DNA from 3 places in the Massilia sp. LC238 genome. Region 2 is predicted to be linked to each of the others. Evidence: predicted binding sites of a transcription regulator. Region 2 holds the regulator's gene; each other region holds the start of a gene.
The links. Region 2 encodes sigma-54, which starts transcription at its own class of promoters, with help from an activator protein. Its sites were predicted from a motif close to TGGCANGNAANCTGCTTT; they were not measured.
Positions count from the first base shown of each region.

Region 1: the regulator sigma-54 is predicted to act here: its motif matches at 1,060-1,077, upstream of prpB (methylisocitrate lyase).
Region 3: the regulator sigma-54 is predicted to act here: its motif matches at 3,094-3,111, upstream of FG94_RS28095 (PEP-CTERM sorting domain-containing protein).

Region 1 covers NZ_JNNN01000078.1:260,301-265,828, forward strand. The annotation lists gene FG94_RS22420 (cation acetate symporter) at 1-917, shown strand, start outside; gene prpB (methylisocitrate lyase) at 1,122-2,012, shown strand; gene prpC (2-methylcitrate synthase) at 2,036-3,196, shown strand; gene acnD (Fe/S-dependent 2-methylisocitrate dehydratase AcnD) at 3,350-5,528, shown strand, end outside.
Region 2 covers NZ_JNNN01000030.1:170,264-175,791, forward strand. The annotation lists gene rapZ (RNase adapter RapZ) at 1-307, shown strand, start outside; gene FG94_RS06730 (enoyl-CoA hydratase/isomerase family protein) at 461-1,546, opposite strand; gene hpf (ribosome hibernation-promoting factor, HPF/YfiA family) at 1,690-2,043, opposite strand; gene FG94_RS06740 (RNA polymerase factor sigma-54) at 2,101-3,576, opposite strand; gene lptB (LPS export ABC transporter ATP-binding protein) at 3,592-4,371, opposite strand; gene lptA (lipopolysaccharide transport periplasmic protein LptA) at 4,380-4,937, opposite strand; gene lptC (LPS export ABC transporter periplasmic protein LptC) at 4,968-5,528, opposite strand, start outside.
Region 3 covers NZ_JNNN01000030.1:347,868-353,395, reverse strand. The annotation lists gene FG94_RS07520 (ATP-binding protein) at 1-1,939, shown strand, start outside; gene FG94_RS07515 (hypothetical protein) at 2,003-3,001, shown strand; gene FG94_RS28095 (PEP-CTERM sorting domain-containing protein) at 3,145-3,759, shown strand; gene FG94_RS07505 (PEP-CTERM sorting domain-containing protein) at 3,884-4,630, shown strand; gene sodC (superoxide dismutase family protein) at 4,736-5,257, shown strand; gene hpaR (homoprotocatechuate degradation operon regulator HpaR) at 5,340-5,528, opposite strand, start outside.

The DNA.
Region 1 (5,528 bases), on a different contig from region 2:
CCAAGGGCGATTCCATCATGGGCCCGGGCACCTTCCTGAAAGACCCGATCTCGGCGATCTCCTTCGGCATGGCGCTGATGTTCGGCACCGCCGGCCTGCCGCACATCCTGATGCGCTTCTTCACCGTCCCGAGCGCGAAAGAGGCGCGCAAGTCGGTGCTGTGGGCCACCACCTGGATCGGCTACTTCTACATCCTCACCTTCATCATCGGCTTCGGCGCGATCGTGCTGGTCGGTACCAACCCGGCCTTCAAGGATGCGGCCGGCAAGCTCCTGGGCGGCAACAACATGGCGGCGGTGCACCTGGCCAATGCCGTGGGCGGCGACATCTTCCTGGGCTTCATCTCGGCGGTGGCCTTCGCGACCATCCTGGCGGTGGTGGCCGGCCTGACCCTGTCGGGCGCCTCGGCGGTGTCGCACGACCTGTACGCCACCGTGTTCAAGAAGGGCAAGGCCAATAGCGCCGACGAACTGAAGGTCTCGAAGATCACCACCATCGCGCTGGGCGTGATCGCGGTGCTGCTCGGGATCGCCTTCGAGAAGCAGAACGTCGCCTTCATGGTGTCGCTGGCCTTCGCGATCGCGGCCTCGGCCAACTTCCCGGTGCTGTTCATGTCGGTGCTGTGGAAGGATTGCACCACCCGCGGCGCCACCGTGGGCGGCTTCCTGGGCCTGGCCACCGCGGTCGTGCTGACCCTGGTGTCGAAGTCGGTGTGGGTCGACGTGCTCGGCAACGCCACCGCGATCTTCCCCTACACCTCGCCGGCGATCTTCTCGATGGCGGTAGGCTTCTTCGGCATCTGGTTCTTCTCGGTGACCGACAAGAGCCCGCGCGCCGCGATCGACAAGGCCGGCTTCGAAGCGCAGGAAGTGCGTTCGGAAACCGGCATCGGTGCCGCGGCGGCAAGCGCACACTAAGCGCCTACGCCTGGACCAAACCCCGCTGCGGCGGGGTTTTTTTGTTGCTACAATGTTTCATTTGTGTTTCATGTTGCGTTTCGGTGAAACACATGAGCTGTCGAAGCTGCGCCAAGTCCTTGATCCATAAGGAATGTCGGACTGGCACGCCACTTGCATTGGCAGGTGGGTATTCGATCAACGCATCATTCGAAAGGTTTAAGCATGAGCCACCACTCCGCCGGCGCCGCGTTCCGCAAGGCCGTCCAGGAAGAATCCCCGCTGCAGGTCATCGGCGCCATCAATGCCAACCACGCGCTGCTGGCCAAGCGCGCCGGCTACCGCGCCATCTACCTGTCGGGCGGCGGCGTCGCTGCCGGCTCCCTGGGCCTGCCGGACCTCGGCATTTCTGGCCTGGAAGACGTCCTGATCGACGTGCGGCGCATCACCGACGTGTGCGACCTGCCGCTGCTGGTCGACATCGACACCGGTTTCGGCGCCTCGGCCTTCAACGTCGCGCGCACCGTGCGCTCGCTCATCAAGGCCGGCGCCGCCGCCTGCCACATCGAAGACCAGGTCGGCGCCAAGCGCTGCGGTCACCGTCCGGGCAAGGAAATCGTCAGCAAGGACGAGATGGTCGACCGCGTCAAGGCCGCCGCCGACGCGCGTACCGATGAGGACTTCGTGATCATGGCGCGCACCGATGCGCTGGCCGTGGAAGGCCTGGACGCCGCCATCGAGCGCGCTATTGCCTGCGTGGAAGCCGGCGCCGACATGATCTTCCCCGAAGCCATGACCAGCCTGGAGATGTATAAACAGTTCGCCGATGCCGTGAAGGTGCCGGTGCTGGCCAACATCACCGAGTTCGGCGCGACCCCGCTGTTCACGCTGGACGAACTGCGCAGCGCGAACGTGAGCATCGCCCTGTACCCGCTGTCGGCTTTCCGCGCCATGAACAAGGCGGCCGAGAACGTCTACAACGCGATCCGCCGCGACGGCACCCAGCAGAACGTGCTCGACACGATGCAGACCCGCGCCGAACTGTACGACCGCATCGACTACCACAGCTACGAACAGAAACTGGACGCGCTGTTCGCCCAGAAGAAGACCAAATAATTCAGCTTCAGGAGATTCCACGCATGAGCACCCAGAACAACGAGACCCCAACGTTCAAGCCGAAGAAATCGGTGGCCCTGTCCGGCGTCGCCGCCGGCAATACCGCGCTGTGCTCGGTCGGCAAGACCGGTAACGACCTCCACTACCGAGGCTACGACATCCTGGACGTCGCTACCACCTGCGAATTCGAAGAGATCGCCTACCTGCTGGTGCACGGCAAGCTGCCGACGAGCGCCGAACTGAAGGGCTACAAGGCCAAGTTGAAATCGCTGCGCGGCCTGCCGCAGGCGGTCAAAAGCGCGCTGGAAGCGCTGCCGGCCGGCGCCCACCCGATGGACGTGATGCGTACCGGCGTGTCGGTGCTGGGCTGCACCCTGCCGGAAAAGGACGACCACAACGTCCCGGGCGCGCGCGACATCGCCGACCGCCTGATGGCCTCCTTCGGCTCGATGCTGCTGTACTGGTACCACTTCAGCCATAGCGGCAAGCGCATCGACGTGGAAACCGACGACGATTCGATCGGCGGCCACTTCCTGCACCTGCTGCACGGCGAGAAGCCGCGCGAATCCTGGGTGCGCGCGATGCACACCTCGCTGATCCTGTACGCCGAGCACGAGTTCAACGCCTCGACCTTCACCTCGCGCGTGATCGCCGGCACCGGCTCCGACATCCACTCGGCCATCACCGGCGCAATCGGCGCCCTGCGCGGTCCGAAGCACGGCGGCGCCAACGAAGTCGCGCTGGAAATCCAGAAGCGCTACGAGAACGCCGACGAGGCCGAAGCCGACATCCGCAACCGCGTGGCCAACAAGGAAGTCGTGATCGGCTTCGGCCACCCGGTGTACACCATCAGCGACCCGCGCAACGTGGTGATCAAGGAAGTGGCGCGCACCCTGTCGCAGGAAGCCGGCTCGATGAAGATGTTCGACATCGCCGAGCGCCTGGAATCGGTGATGTGGGAGGTCAAGAAGATGTTCCCGAACCTGGACTGGTTCTCGGCCGTCTCGTACCACATGATGGGCGTGCCGACCGCCATGTTCACGCCGCTGTTCGTCATCTCGCGCACCTCCGGCTGGGCTGCGCACATCATCGAGCAGCGCATCGACAACAAGATCATCCGCCCGAGCGCGAACTACGTGGGTCCGGAAGACCTGCAGTTCGTGCCGATTGGGGATCGTAAATAAGACAGTACCGTTAGCCCGGAGACCGTCGTACCGGCGAAGGCCGGTACCCAAGTTTTGCTTGAGCGGCCTGCACACAAAATTGGATTCCGGCCTACGCCGGAATGACGGCTCGAAGGCTGGCTAAACAAACAGGCTATATCGAGCTTCATCATGATGAACACCAACCACCGCAAACCCCTCCCGGGCACCTCGCTGGACTACTTCGACACGCGCGCCGCGGTCGAGGCCATCCAGCCCGGCGCCTACGACACGCTGCCCTACACCTCGCGCGTGCTGGCCGAGAACCTGGTCCGCCGCTGCGACCCGGCCAGCATGCTAGATGCCCTCAAGCAGATCATCGAACGCAAGCGCGACCTCGACTTCCCGTGGTTCCCGGCGCGCGTGGTCTGCCACGACATCCTGGGCCAGACCGCGCTGGTCGACCTGGCCGGCCTGCGCGACGCCATCGCGGAGCAGGGCGGCGACCCCGCCATGGTCAACCCGGTGGTCCCGACCCAGCTGGTGGTCGACCACTCGCTGGCCGTGGAATGCGGCGGCTTCGACCCGGACGCCTTCGCCAAGAACCGCGCCATCGAGGACCGCCGCAACGAAGACCGCTTCCACTTCATCGAGTGGACCAAGAAGGCCTTCCAGAACGTCGACGTGATCCCGCCGGGTAACGGCATCCTGCACCAGATCAACCTCGAGCGCATGTCGCCGGTGATCCAGAGCGAAGCCGGCGTGGCCTATCCGGACACCCTGGTCGGCACCGACTCGCACACCCCGATGGTCGACGCCCTGGGCGTGATCGCGATCGGCGTGGGCGGCCTGGAAGCCGAAAGCGTCATGCTGGGCCGCGCCTCGTACATGCGCCTGCCGGACATCGTCGGCGTCGAGCTGACCGGCAAGCCCCAGCCCGGCATCACCGCCACCGACATCGTGCTGGCGCTGACCGAGTTCCTGCGCAAGTCGAAAGTGGTCTCGGCCTACCTCGAGTTCTATGGCGAAGGCGCATCCAGCCTGACCCTGGGCGACCGCGCCACCATCTCGAACATGGCGCCGGAATTCGGCGCCACCGCCGCGATGTTCTACATCGACGAGCAGACCATCAAGTACCTGCGCCTGACCGGCCGCGAGGAAGAGACCGTGCAGCTGGTCGAGGCCTACGCCAAGGAAGCCGGCCTGTGGGCCAACAGCCTCGAGACCGCCCAGTACGAGCGCGTGCTGTCCTTCGATTTGTCGTCCGTGGTGCGCAATATCGCCGGTCCGTCGAACCCGCACAAGCGCGTGCCGACCTCGGAACTGGCCGAGCGCGGCATCGCCGCCAAGGTCGAGAATGAACCGGGCCTGATGCCGGACGGCGCCGTGATCATCGCGGCGATCACCAGCTGCACCAACACCAACAACCCGCGCAACATGATCGCGGCCGGCCTGATCGCCCGCAACGCCAACCGCGCAGGTCTTACCCGCAAGCCCTGGGTCAAGAGTTCGCTGGCGCCGGGCTCCAAGGCCGTGGCCCTGTACCTGGAAGAAGCCGGCCTGATGCCGGAGCTGGAAAAGCTGGGCTTCGGCGTGGTCGCCTTTGCCTGCACCACCTGCAACGGCATGAGCGGCGCGCTGGATCCGACCATCCAGCAGGAGATCATCGAACGCGACCTGTATGCGACCGCCGTCCTGTCGGGCAACCGCAACTTCGACGGCCGCATCCACCCCTACGCCAAGCAGGCCTTCCTGGCTTCGCCGGCGCTGGTGGTGGCCTATGCGATCGCCGGCAGCATCCGCTTCGACATCGAGAAGGACGTGCTGGGCGTGGACGCTTCCGGCAAAGAGGTCCGCCTGGCCGATCTGTGGCCGTCGGACGAAGAGATCGACGCCGTGGTGGCGCAGGCCGTCAAGCCGGAGCAGTTCCGCAAGGTCTACACGCCGATGTTCGCGCGCGTCGTGGACGACGGCGAAAAGGTGAGCCCGCTGTACGACTGGCGCCCGCAGAGCACCTACATCCGCCGTCCGCCCTACTGGGAAGGCGCATTGGCCGGCGAGCGCACGCTTTCTGGCATGCGTCCGCTGGCGGTCCTGGGCGACAACATCACCACCGACCACCTGTCGCCGTCGAACGCGATCCTGCTGGATTCGGCTGCCGGCGAATACCTGGCGAAGATGGGCCTGCCGGAAGAAGACTTCAATTCCTACGCCACCCACCGCGGCGACCACCTGACCGCGCAGCGCGCCACCTTCGCCAACCCGACGCTGAAGAACGAGATGGTCCGTGACGAGATGGGCAACGTGAAAGCCGGTTCGCTGGCGCGCATCGAGCCGGAAGGCACCGTGACGCGTATGTGGGAAGCGATCGAGA
Region 2 (5,528 bases):
GCGTGCGGTTCCCAACCCCTACTACGACCTGGCGCTGCGCCCGCTCACGGGCAAGGACGCGCCGGTGATCGCCTTCCTCGACGCCCAGCCGAGCGCAGTGGCGATGCTGGAAGATATCCGCGCTTTTGTTGCAAAGTGGCTGCCCTCGTTCAAGACGGACAGCCGGTCCTATCTCACCGTGGCGGTGGGCTGTACCGGCGGGCAGCACCGTTCGGTCTACATGGCGGAAAGGCTGGGGGCCTACTTTGGGCAGACAGAGCGGGTGATCATTCGTCACCGCGAGCAGCCGAAGCACGCTGCGGGGTGATACGGCCCGCGGCTGTTGCTCTGCCGCGAATCGTAGCGTGGGCGGGTTCCCCGCCCACGCGTTCAACTAGCATCAGATTTGCCAGCTCGGCTCATTCACCGTTAACTATCGCCGCGTGGGCGGGAGACCCGCCCACCCTACGAAAAACAGGTCTCAGGTGAGGTGGCGCAGCGGGTGCGCATACTCCGGCCACACCGGCTCGAAGAAGCGCGCCACCATCTCGGGCTTCACGTCCTCCAGCGTCGGCGGATTCCACTTCGGCTGGTTGTCCTTGTCGATCACCAGCGCCCGCACGCCTTCCAGCACTTCGCCATGCTCGAAATTGCGGCGCACCAGGTTGCGCTCCATGCGCAGGCAGTCCGCCACGTCCAGCGAGGCGCCGCGCAGCAGCAGTTCGTGGGTCACGCACATCATCAGGGGCGAGCGCTGGCGCATCGCCTTCAGCGCCTTCTGCGCGAACGGGTTCTCGTCACGACCCAGCGAAGCCATGATCATCGCCACGCTGGCGGCGCCGAAGTGCGCATCGATCACGCCGCGCTGCGCCTGCAGTTCGCTCGGCCCCAGTTGGCCCGCGAATTGCGCCGCATAGCTGCGGATCGCCGCCGGCAGCTGCGCGCCCGGGGTCGTGTCGACCAGCGCCATCAAACCGGCCAGTTCCGCCCCCGGCACGTACACGTCCGCCAGCCCCACGTACAGCGCATCTGCCGCGCCGATGGTCAGGCCGGTCAGGCCCAGGTACTGGCCCAGCTGGCCCGGCGCATGCGACAGGAAGTGGCTGCCGCCGACGTCCGGGAACAGGCCGATGTTCACCTCGGGCATCGCCATCTTGGTGCGGTCGGTCACGATGCGCAGGCCGCAGCCAGGTCCGCCCTGGGCGATGCCCATGCCGCCGCCCATCACCACGCCATCCATCACGGCGACGTAGGACTTCGGGTAGAAGTGGATCAGGTGGTTCAGTGCGTATTCTTCGGTGAAGAAGTCTTCCAGCAGCGCGCTGCCGCCCATCGGGCCGACGTGGCCCATCTCATGGAAGAAGCGGATATCGCCGCCGGCGCACAAGGCCTTCTCGCTGCTGCTGGTGATGACCACCGCGTCGATGCCCGCGTCATCCTTCCATTCCAGCAAGATGGCGCTCAGGGCGCGCACCATGTCGAGCGAGAGGGAGTTCAGCGCCTTCGGCCGGTCGAGCGTGATGACGCCGGTGCGGTTGGCAACGCGGGTCAGGACGGTATCGGTCATGATGGTATTCTGTGATCGAAAAGACATGCATTCTACAGAACATTTGTACAAACGGAAGCGTAGAAAAGTAACAGGTATTGTACAAAAGCAAAAAGGGCGTCCCCTCAGACGCCCTTGCTGTGTTTTGCGGCTACCCGTAATAGTTACGCGGCAGCGGCTTCTCCGTTGTCCGGAAGGCGCTTGTGCGCCACGTGATTATGATTTTGCAGCATGGATTTGTGTTTCAGAACCTGCCTGTCCAACCTGTCCATCAAGGTGTCGATGGCCGCATACAGATCTTGCGCAGCACTCGCCACATGCAGAATCTTGCCCGATACCTGTAGGTTGATCTCGGCCTTTTGCCGTTTTTCTTTTTCAGTGAGGTTATCGATGGCGAGGAACACGTGGGTGTCGATCACGTGGTCGAAATGGCGGGTGATGCGCTCGAGCTTATTCTGAACGTATTCACGGATGGCGGGTGTGACTTCGAGATGGTGGCCGCTGATTGTGAGGTTCATACACACTCCTTTGGGAAGGTGCCCTGCCCGCGCCACAAGGTGAGAGTGGGCAGTGCTTTACAGGGATTTACGGAGGCTGACGGGAGGAATCTTGAGCGCTTCGCGGTATTTGGCAACCGTCCGGCGCGCAATGACCATACCTTGTTCCCCGAGCATCTCCGCGATCTTGCTGTCGGATAGAGGATTCCTAGGGTCTTCTGCTCCTGTCAATTGCGCAATAAGCGCGCGGATCGCCGTCGAGGAGGCTTCTCCCCCCGCTTCGGTGGCGACGTGGCTTCCGAAGAAGTACTTCAGCTCGAACATGCCGTGCGGGGTCAGCATGTATTTCTGCGTGGTTACACGCGAGATCGTGCTCTCGTGTAGGCCTAGTGTATCAGCTATCTCACGCAAAACAAGAGGGCGCATGGCAACCGCGCCGTGGCTGAAAAAGTTGCGCTGGCGCTCGACGATTGCCTCGGCAACACGCAGGATCGTGTCGAAGCGCTGGCGCATGTTCTTGATGAGCCACTTGGCTTCCTGCAGCTGCGCGCCCATCTGGCTTTCGCTTTTGCCCTGCTTGAGCAGGTTCGCGTACAGGCTGTTCACGCGCAGCTTCGGCATCACTTCCGGGTTCAGCGAGACGGCCCAGCCGTCCTTGGCGCGGCGCACGATCACGTCCGGCACCACGTAGTCGGACGTGCCCGAGCCGAAGGCCGCGCCGGGATGTGGATTGCATTGGCGGACCACGGCCTGCACTTCGCGCAGGTCTTCGTCGTCGCAGTCGAGCGCCTTTTTCAGCTTGGTGTATTCGCGCTGCGCGAACCAGGTCAGGTAGCCTTCGACGATCTTCAAGGCGAGGCGCCGCGTCACCAGGGGCACGCCCGGCATGCGGCGGATCTGCAGGGCCAGGCATTCGGCCGCGCTGCGCGCGCCCACGCCCACCGGGTCCAGGCTCTGCACCAGCGCCAGCGCGCAGCGCAGCTCGTCCATCTCGATCTCGAGTTCTGCCGGCAGGCGCGCATGGATGTCGTCGAGCGGCTCTTCCAGGTAGCCGTTGTCGTCGAGCGCATCGATCACCAGCTCGGCCAGCGCGCGGTCGCGCAGGCTGCAGCAGCTCAGGCGGATCTGTTCCGTCAGGTGCTCGCGCAGCGTGATGCCGTCGGCTTCCAGCTGCGGACGGCCGTCCTCGTCGTCGCCGCTGCGCGCGCCGCCGCCTTCGCCGCCCCAATCCGCATCGGCATCGCCACGCTCCCCATGGTCTTCGCCGTCCGCGCCCTCGGGCTCGGCCTTCGCGCCCTCCTGCCCTTCCTGCCCCGGCTGGGGCGCCGGCGCTTCGCCATTCGCCGGCGCGGTATTGATCGCGCCGTCCGCCAGCAGCCGCACCGAGCGGTCGAGCGGATCGTCGAGCCGTTCGAGCAGCGGGTTGTCGTGCAGGATCTGCTCGATCTCCTGGTGCAGTTCGAGCGTGGAGAGCTGCAGCAGGCGGATCGACTGCTGCAGCTGCGGCGTGAGCGCCAGGTGCTGCGAAGTGCGTAGCTGGAGAGACTGTTTCATGCCTGGTGCTCTTGATTACATCCTGAAGTGCTCGCCGAGGTACACGCGCCGCACGGATTCGTTGGCGATGATGTCGTCAGGGCGGCCCGAGGCCAGCACCGCCCCCTGGTTGATGATGTAGGCGCGGTCGCAGATGCCGAGCGTCTCGCGCACGTTGTGGTCGGTGATCAGGACGCCGATGTTGCGCTCCTTCAGGAAGCGCACGATGCGCTGGATCTCGATCACCGCGATCGGGTCGACGCCGGCGAAGGGTTCGTCGAGCAGCACGAAGCGCGGGTTGGTCGCGAGCGCGCGCGCGATCTCGACGCGGCGCCGTTCGCCGCCCGACAGCGACAGCGCCGGGTTCTCGCGCAGCTTCTCGATCTGCAGTTCGGCCAGCAGGGTGTCGAGGCGCTCGCTGATCTGGTCGCGGGTGAGCGGCTTGCCGTCCACGCGCTGCAGCTCCAGCACGGCGCGGATGTTCTCCTCCACCGTCAGCTTGCGGAACACCGAGGCTTCCTGCGGCAGGTAGGACAGGCCCAGCACCGCACGGCGGTGGATCGGCAGGCTCGAGATGTCGGTGCCGTTGATGTCGATGGTGCCGGCGTCCGAGGGCACCAGGCCGACGATCATGTAGAAGGAGGTGGTCTTGCCGGCGCCGTTGGGGCCGAGCAGACCCACCACTTCGCCGCACTCGACCTGCAGCGACACGTCGCGCACCACCAGGCGCTTGCCGTAGCTCTTCTGCAGGCCCTTGACGATCAGGGTGCTGCAGCCTTCGACCGCGGTCGCCGCTGCGTCGGTACTTGCGCTCATGGCTGCCGTCATTGCTTCGCACCTTCGGCTGGCGCCGTGGTACGGCGCGGCGCGATGATCAGGGTGCCGCGGCCGCCGCCCACCTTGCTCTGGCCGGTAGGATCGTTGCGCACCTGCGCGACCTCGCGGCGGTTGTCGTAGGAGATGAAGGGACCCTTGATCTCGTTGGTCATGCGGCCGCCCTCCAGCTCGCGCACTTCGGCGCTGGTGAACAGCTTGACCAGTTCGGCGCGCTCGTCGTATTCGATGCGCTGGGCCTGGCCTTCGACCCACAGGTCGGGACCGCCGTCGCGTTTCTGGCGGAAAGTCGCCAGCTTGCCGTTGTTGGCGGTCAGGGTCACGCTCATGTAGCCCTCCGGCGTTTCCTTCACCAGGGCGCGGTCGGATTTCAGCACCAGGGTGCCGCGCGTGAGCACGACGTTGCCGGTCAGGATGCGGGTCTGCGTGACCTCGTCGACGTCGAGGGAATCGAAGTTGATCACGGCCTGCTTGAGCGAATCGGCACGCTCGGCCGAGGCGCCGAAGGCGGCCAGGCTGAGGAATACGGCAGCGATGATTTTTTTCATGTTCTTGCTTTGTCCTGGGTTGACGCGGCGCTACTGCCGCTGCGCGCGTGGCGGATAGACGATCTGGCCGCGGCTGGCCAGGTGCAGCTTCTGGGTCGCGTTGTTGGCCACCATGCCGGTGCCGGTCACGGTGGCGGCCCCCAGCTGCATCTCGATCGGCCGGTCGGTCTTGAGGATTTCTTCGTCGGGCAGCACGGTCAGCGCCTGCGTCTGCACGCGCAGCGCTTCGCTGGTCGGCGTGGCCGGGCGCTGGATGTCGACGTTGCCGAGCAGTTCGACGCGGTGCTCTTCATGGTAGAGCTGGGCGCGGTTGGCGACGATGGTCATGCGCGGCCGGCCGGGCGTCATGCCCTGCATCACCGGCGCCTCGACCTGGGACACGTCGTTCAGCGGCGTATGCGCCAGGCGCTTGCCCGACACCACGTAGCTCGGCTTGCCCTCTTCCGTCATGCGCACGAAGGAGAAGTTCTCGACGATGTAGTCCGGCTCGTCCCCCGGCCCGCCGAGGCGGGCGCCGGCGTCCTCCTGCTCCATCACCTGCACCAGCCAGAAGCTGCCGAAGGCGCAGAAGGTCGCGATCATCATGATCGT
Region 3 (5,528 bases), 180 kb from region 2:
CCATTCGGTGGTAGTCATCCCCTTGAAGGACGGCGACCGCCTGCACGGCGCCGGCTTCCTGTATAAGGACCACGCCTACCGCTGGACCATTGATGAGCGCAGCCTGGCCGAAGACCTGGCGCGCCGCACCTGGGAAGCGCTGCGCCGCATCCGCGCCGAGGAAGCGCTGCGCGAAGAGACGCGCATGCTCGAGCTGCTCAACCGCGCCGGCAAGGTGCTGGCTTCCACGCTCGACATCGACACCCTGCTGCAGTCCGTCACCGACGCCGCCACCGAATTGACCGGCGCCGAATTCGGCGCCTTCTTCTATAACGGCAAGGACGCCAACGGCGACGCCTACCTGCTGTACACGCTCTGCGGCGCGCCGCGCGAAGCCTTTGAAGGCTTCGGGCACCCGCGCCCGACCGCGGTGTTCGCGCCCACCTTCAACGGCGGCCCGCCGGTCCGCAGCGACGACATCACCAAGGATCCGCGCTACGGCCGCATGGGCCCCCACCACGGCATGCCGAAAGGGCACCTGCCAGTGCGCAGCTACCTGGCCGCCTCGGTCAGCTCGCGCTCGGGCGAGGTGCTGGGCGGCCTGTTCTTCGGGCATTCTCAGCCGAAGATGTTCGACGAGCGCACCGAGCAGCTGATCTCCGGCTTCGTGGGCCAGGCCGCGGTGGCGATCGACAATGCGCGCCTGTACGACCTGGCGCAGCGCGCGGCCAGGGAGCGCGAAGGCATCCTGGCCAGCGAGCGCGCCGCGCGCGCCGAGGCCGAGCGCCACAGCAAGATGAAGGACGAGTTCCTCGCCATGCTGGCGCACGAGCTGCGCAACCCGCTGGCGCCGATCACCAACGCGGCCCAATTGCTGCGCATGCCCAGCGTCGACGAGAACCTGCGCCTGAAGGCCAGCAGCATCATCTCGCGCCAGGTGCGCCACATGACCGAGCTGGTGGACGACCTGCTGGATGTGTCCAGGGTGACGCGCGGCCTGGTCAAGCTCGAGACCGAGACGCTGGAACTGAGCGGCGTGCTGCGCGCCGCGGTCGAGCAGGCGCGCCCGCACATCGAGGAGCGCAAGCATGCGCTGACGGTGGAAGCGCCCATGCGGCAGGTCGTCGTGGCGGGCGACCGCACGCGCCTGGTGCAGGTGCTGGTGAACCTCCTGAACAACGCCGCCAAGTACACGCCGCAGGGCGGCAAGATCATCTTGCGCCTGGAGGCCGGCCCGGAGCAGGCGCGCATGACCGTCATCGACAACGGCGCCGGCATGGACGCCAAGCTGCTGCCGCACGTGTTCGACCTGTTCACCCAGGCCGAGCGCACGCCGGACCGCTCGCAGGGCGGCCTCGGGATCGGCCTGGCGCTGGTCAAGACCATCGTCCAGATGCACGGCGGCCAGGTGGAGGCGCACAGCGACGGGCCGAACCTGGGGTCCTCGGTGTCGGTCCTGCTGCCCCTGGCCCAGGAAACCGACGCCTGCGTGGCGCCGGCGCCGCTGCACGGCGCGACAGCTGCGCGGCCGGTCGCGCCGTGCACGCTCACCATCGTCGACGACAATGTCGACGCGGCCCATTCGCTGGCGGTGCTGCTGCGCGAGCAGGGGCACACCGTGCACGTGTTCGAGGGCGCCCTGCGCACGCTCGCGTCCGCCGACATCGCGGACACCCACGCCTTCATCCTCGACATCGGCCTGCCCGACATGACCGGCTACGAGCTGGCGCGCCGCCTGCGCCGCGAGCATCCGACGGCCAGCTTCATCGCGCTCACCGGCTACGGCCAGGCGCGCGACCGCGACCTGTCGAAGCAGGCCGGCTTCGAGCACCACCTGGTCAAGCCGGTGGAGTTCCGGGCGCTGGCGGACATCCTGGCCCGGCTGCCGCAGTGCCAGCCGCCGGTCGACACGGCGCAGACAGGTGTGGCACAGGAACCGGATATTGCGGGCGTCAGCTGATTGTGTTGACATTGTTGCTGTAACTCAGCAATATTCTTAACTCCCCGACATCTGTCTACGCCCGTGTCCCGTAAAAAGAACAGCCGCCAATGGGCGCGCCTGCGGATCCTGTGTTCCGGCGGGCTGCACCTGATGACCCTCATTCCCGATGCACTGGAGCTGGTGCGCGAGCTGATTCCCAACAGCGCGTCCCAGCTGTTCTTGCACGCCGAACGGGCACCGGAAGACGTGCACGAGGCGAACGTGCTCGGCGTGCTGCCGCCGCCCAACGGCTATTTTTATGGCGATTCGGTGCACTTCGGCGTGCCGCCGGCGGAGGCGCGCGCACGCGCGGCCCACGTGCTCGAGGTGCGACTGGGTCCGGCGGCGAACCCGCTCGGCACGCTCACCCTGCTGCGCGACGACGGCCCGGCCTTCGACACGGACGACGAGGAAGACCTGGGACGCGTCGCCAAGTATTTCGATTACGCGCTACATAATGTCAATGCGGCGGCCGCGGCCGGCAACGGCCTGCTTGGTGTGATCGAGGACGAGGCCATGCTGCTGGCCACCACCAATGGCGATATCCTGTTCCTGAGCGACTCGGCCGGCGCGCTGCTCGGCCAGCTGGCCTCGCAGGAGCAGCAGGTGTTCGACCGCCGCAGCCTGCCGCCGTTCTGCCTGCGCCTGGTGGAGTCGGTGGTGTACGGCGAACGCTATCCCTGGCGCCTGCCGGCCGGGACGCTGGAGCTGGCCGGCGGCGTGCTGGAAGCGCGCGCGCAGTGGATGAGCGCCGGTTCCTACGACGCCATTCACAGCCGCACCGTCGGCATCTTCCTGAAGTTCGTGGTGCCCATGCCGCTGCGGATCTGGCGCGCCCTGGGCAGCGTCGAGTTGTCGCCGCAGCAGATGGAAGTGGCCTTCTGGATGGGGCTGGGAGGAGGGCGCGACGCGGCGCGCTCGCGCATGGATGTCAGCGACGCCGTGCTGCGCGACTGCGTAAAGGCGGTCTACGAGAAATTCGGCTGCACCTCCGAAGCCGGCCTGCTGGCCATCCTGCGTCCCGCGATCTCGCGCATGTAAGCCTCGCTGCGATGTCGGAAAAATTTACATCCGACAACGCAGTAAATACGCGAGAGATTCTAAGCCACTGAAAATCCAGTCAAAATTTAAACTGGCATGTTAGTTGCTCTTTCCGGGAATCATCGTCCTGAAGGGAGTACACCATGTCCGCCAAACGCCTGATCACCTCGGTTTTTGCTGCCGCCATCGCTGCGGCATCCATCGGCAGCGCCAGCGCCGCGCCCATCGAGCAGTGGGCCAGCAGTGTCGTGGGTTTCAGTTCGCAATGGAGTGCGGGCGACTGGAGTGCGGCCCAGGCGCTCGGCGCACCGGATACCTTTGCCTACGGTGACATCCGCACTGCCTGGGCCCCGGGAAACCAGAACGGCACCCTGGAATGGATCTCGGTCGGCTTCGACACCGCGGTGTACGCGAATGGCGCGACCATCCGCGAGACCTCGGGCAACGGCTTCGTCTACCAGATCGACGTGATCGACACGCTCGGCAACCTGCACAAGGTGTGGGACGGCGTCGACACCAGCGCCGCCAACACTCCCTTCGACTTCAGCGTGTCCTGGGCCACCACCTCCTTCCTGGTGGCCGGCCTGAAGGTGTATGTCGACACCAGCCACACCTCAACCTGGGAAGAGATCGATGCAATCCGGCTGGCCGGCGACAGCGCCGCGCCGGTGGGGCAGGTGCCGGAACCGGCTTCGCTGGCGCTGATGGGCCTGGGCCTCGGCCTGGCCGGCATCGCACGCCGCCGCCGCGCGGCCTGATCCCGTCCGTCCTCTCGATTCAGCGTACAGCTTGCTTGCTGAACATTCCCCCACCCCATGGGGGTAGAACGCAAATGTTTCATTTTTTATCATTTGCGCACACTAATCGAGAGGACGACACGAGATGACACTGCATTCCCTGATCGCGGCGGCGCTGCTGTGCGCCGCCGGCGCCAGCCAGGCCGGGCTGATCCACCAGTATGAGCTGAACGGCGACCTGAAGGACGCGAAGGGCGGGGCCGACCTGCTCGCCTTCGGCGGCGACAAAGGGCCAGGCGCCTACGCCTTCACCGCGAACAAGGGGCTGCAGCTGCAGGTCGCCCTCGGCGCGGTCTACACGATCGACATGGAGTTCAGGCTCGGCAGCGACAAGGCCAACTGGCAGCGCATCCTGAACTTCCAGTTTGCGACACCGGACCACGGCCTGTACGTCTCCACCGACAAGTTCTGCTTTTATCGCGGCAACTGTAGCAACGGCAGCAGCTTCACGCCGCAGCAGGACATCCGCCTGACCGTCACCCGCGACAGCAATTCCCTGGTGACCTTCTATCACGACGGGGTAGCGATGCTGAGCTTCCAGGATGGCCTCGGCCTGGCCGGCCAGACCGACCTGGCCGACGAGCTCGATCCGCGCAACCCGGACAAGCCGCCCCGCCGGCGCCTGCTCAGCTTCTTCAAGGACGATGGCTCGGGCGAATTCGCGACCGGCTCGGTCGACTTCATCCACCTCTACGACCACGCCCTGAGCCGGCAGGAAGTCGCGGCGCTGAACGTCGCCAGGGTGCCGGAGCCGGCGCCGCTGGTCCTGGTCGGCGCCGGCCTGGCGCTGCTCAGCTGGACGCGCCGCCATAAGCCGGGCGGGGCGGCGTAGGAAGCCTGCCTGTCGGGATGTTCTCCGGAACATCCCCCATCCAAGGGGATGGAATACACTTGCTTGGCTTTCTATTATCTCAACCGGATCTCGAAGGAGGTTTGTATGAACATTCGATGGATGTGCGCCGTCATGCTGGGCGCCACCTGTGCCCTTGCCAACGCGGCCGACATGAAAGTCACCATGAAGATGGCGACCGAAAAAGGAGAGGGCGCCGATATCGGCACCGTGACCGTCAGCGAAACGAAGCACGGCCTCGTGTTCACGCCGGCGCTGAGCAAGCTGCCGGCCGGCCTGCACGGCTTCCACGTGCATGAAAACGGCAGCTGCGGCCCGAACCAGAAGGACGGCAAGACGGTGCCCGCGGGCGCCGCCGGCGGCCACCTGGATCCGGCCAAGACCGGCAAGCACGGCCTGCCCTGGGGCGACGGCCACCTGGGCGACCTGCCGGCCCTGACGGTGGACGAGAAGGGCAATGCGACCAACCCGGTGCTGGCGCCGCGCCTGAAGCTGGCGGACGTCAAGGGCAAGGCCCTGATGGTCCATGCGGGCGGCGACAACCACGCCGACCACCCGGCGCCGCTCGGCGGCGGAGGCGGCAGGATCGCCTGCGGCGTCATCCAGTAACCATCCCTGGCACATCAGGGGTGAAATAAAATTTCAATTTATGGAACAAAACGAAATGAAATTTCATCTCTGAAGTGCTGCTTCATTCGTCCGCTGGTCTGTCGTCCTTCGGCAGTTCCACCAAGGGCACCGGCGTCGCCTGCGCCGCGATGAAGCCGGCCAGCGCGGCCGACAGGTCGTCGAGCACGCGCTTGCCCCACGCCTTTTCCATCAAGCGGTACTGACGCTCGATCAGCGGCGCGATCTCGTCGAACAGGGCGTCGCCCTTTGG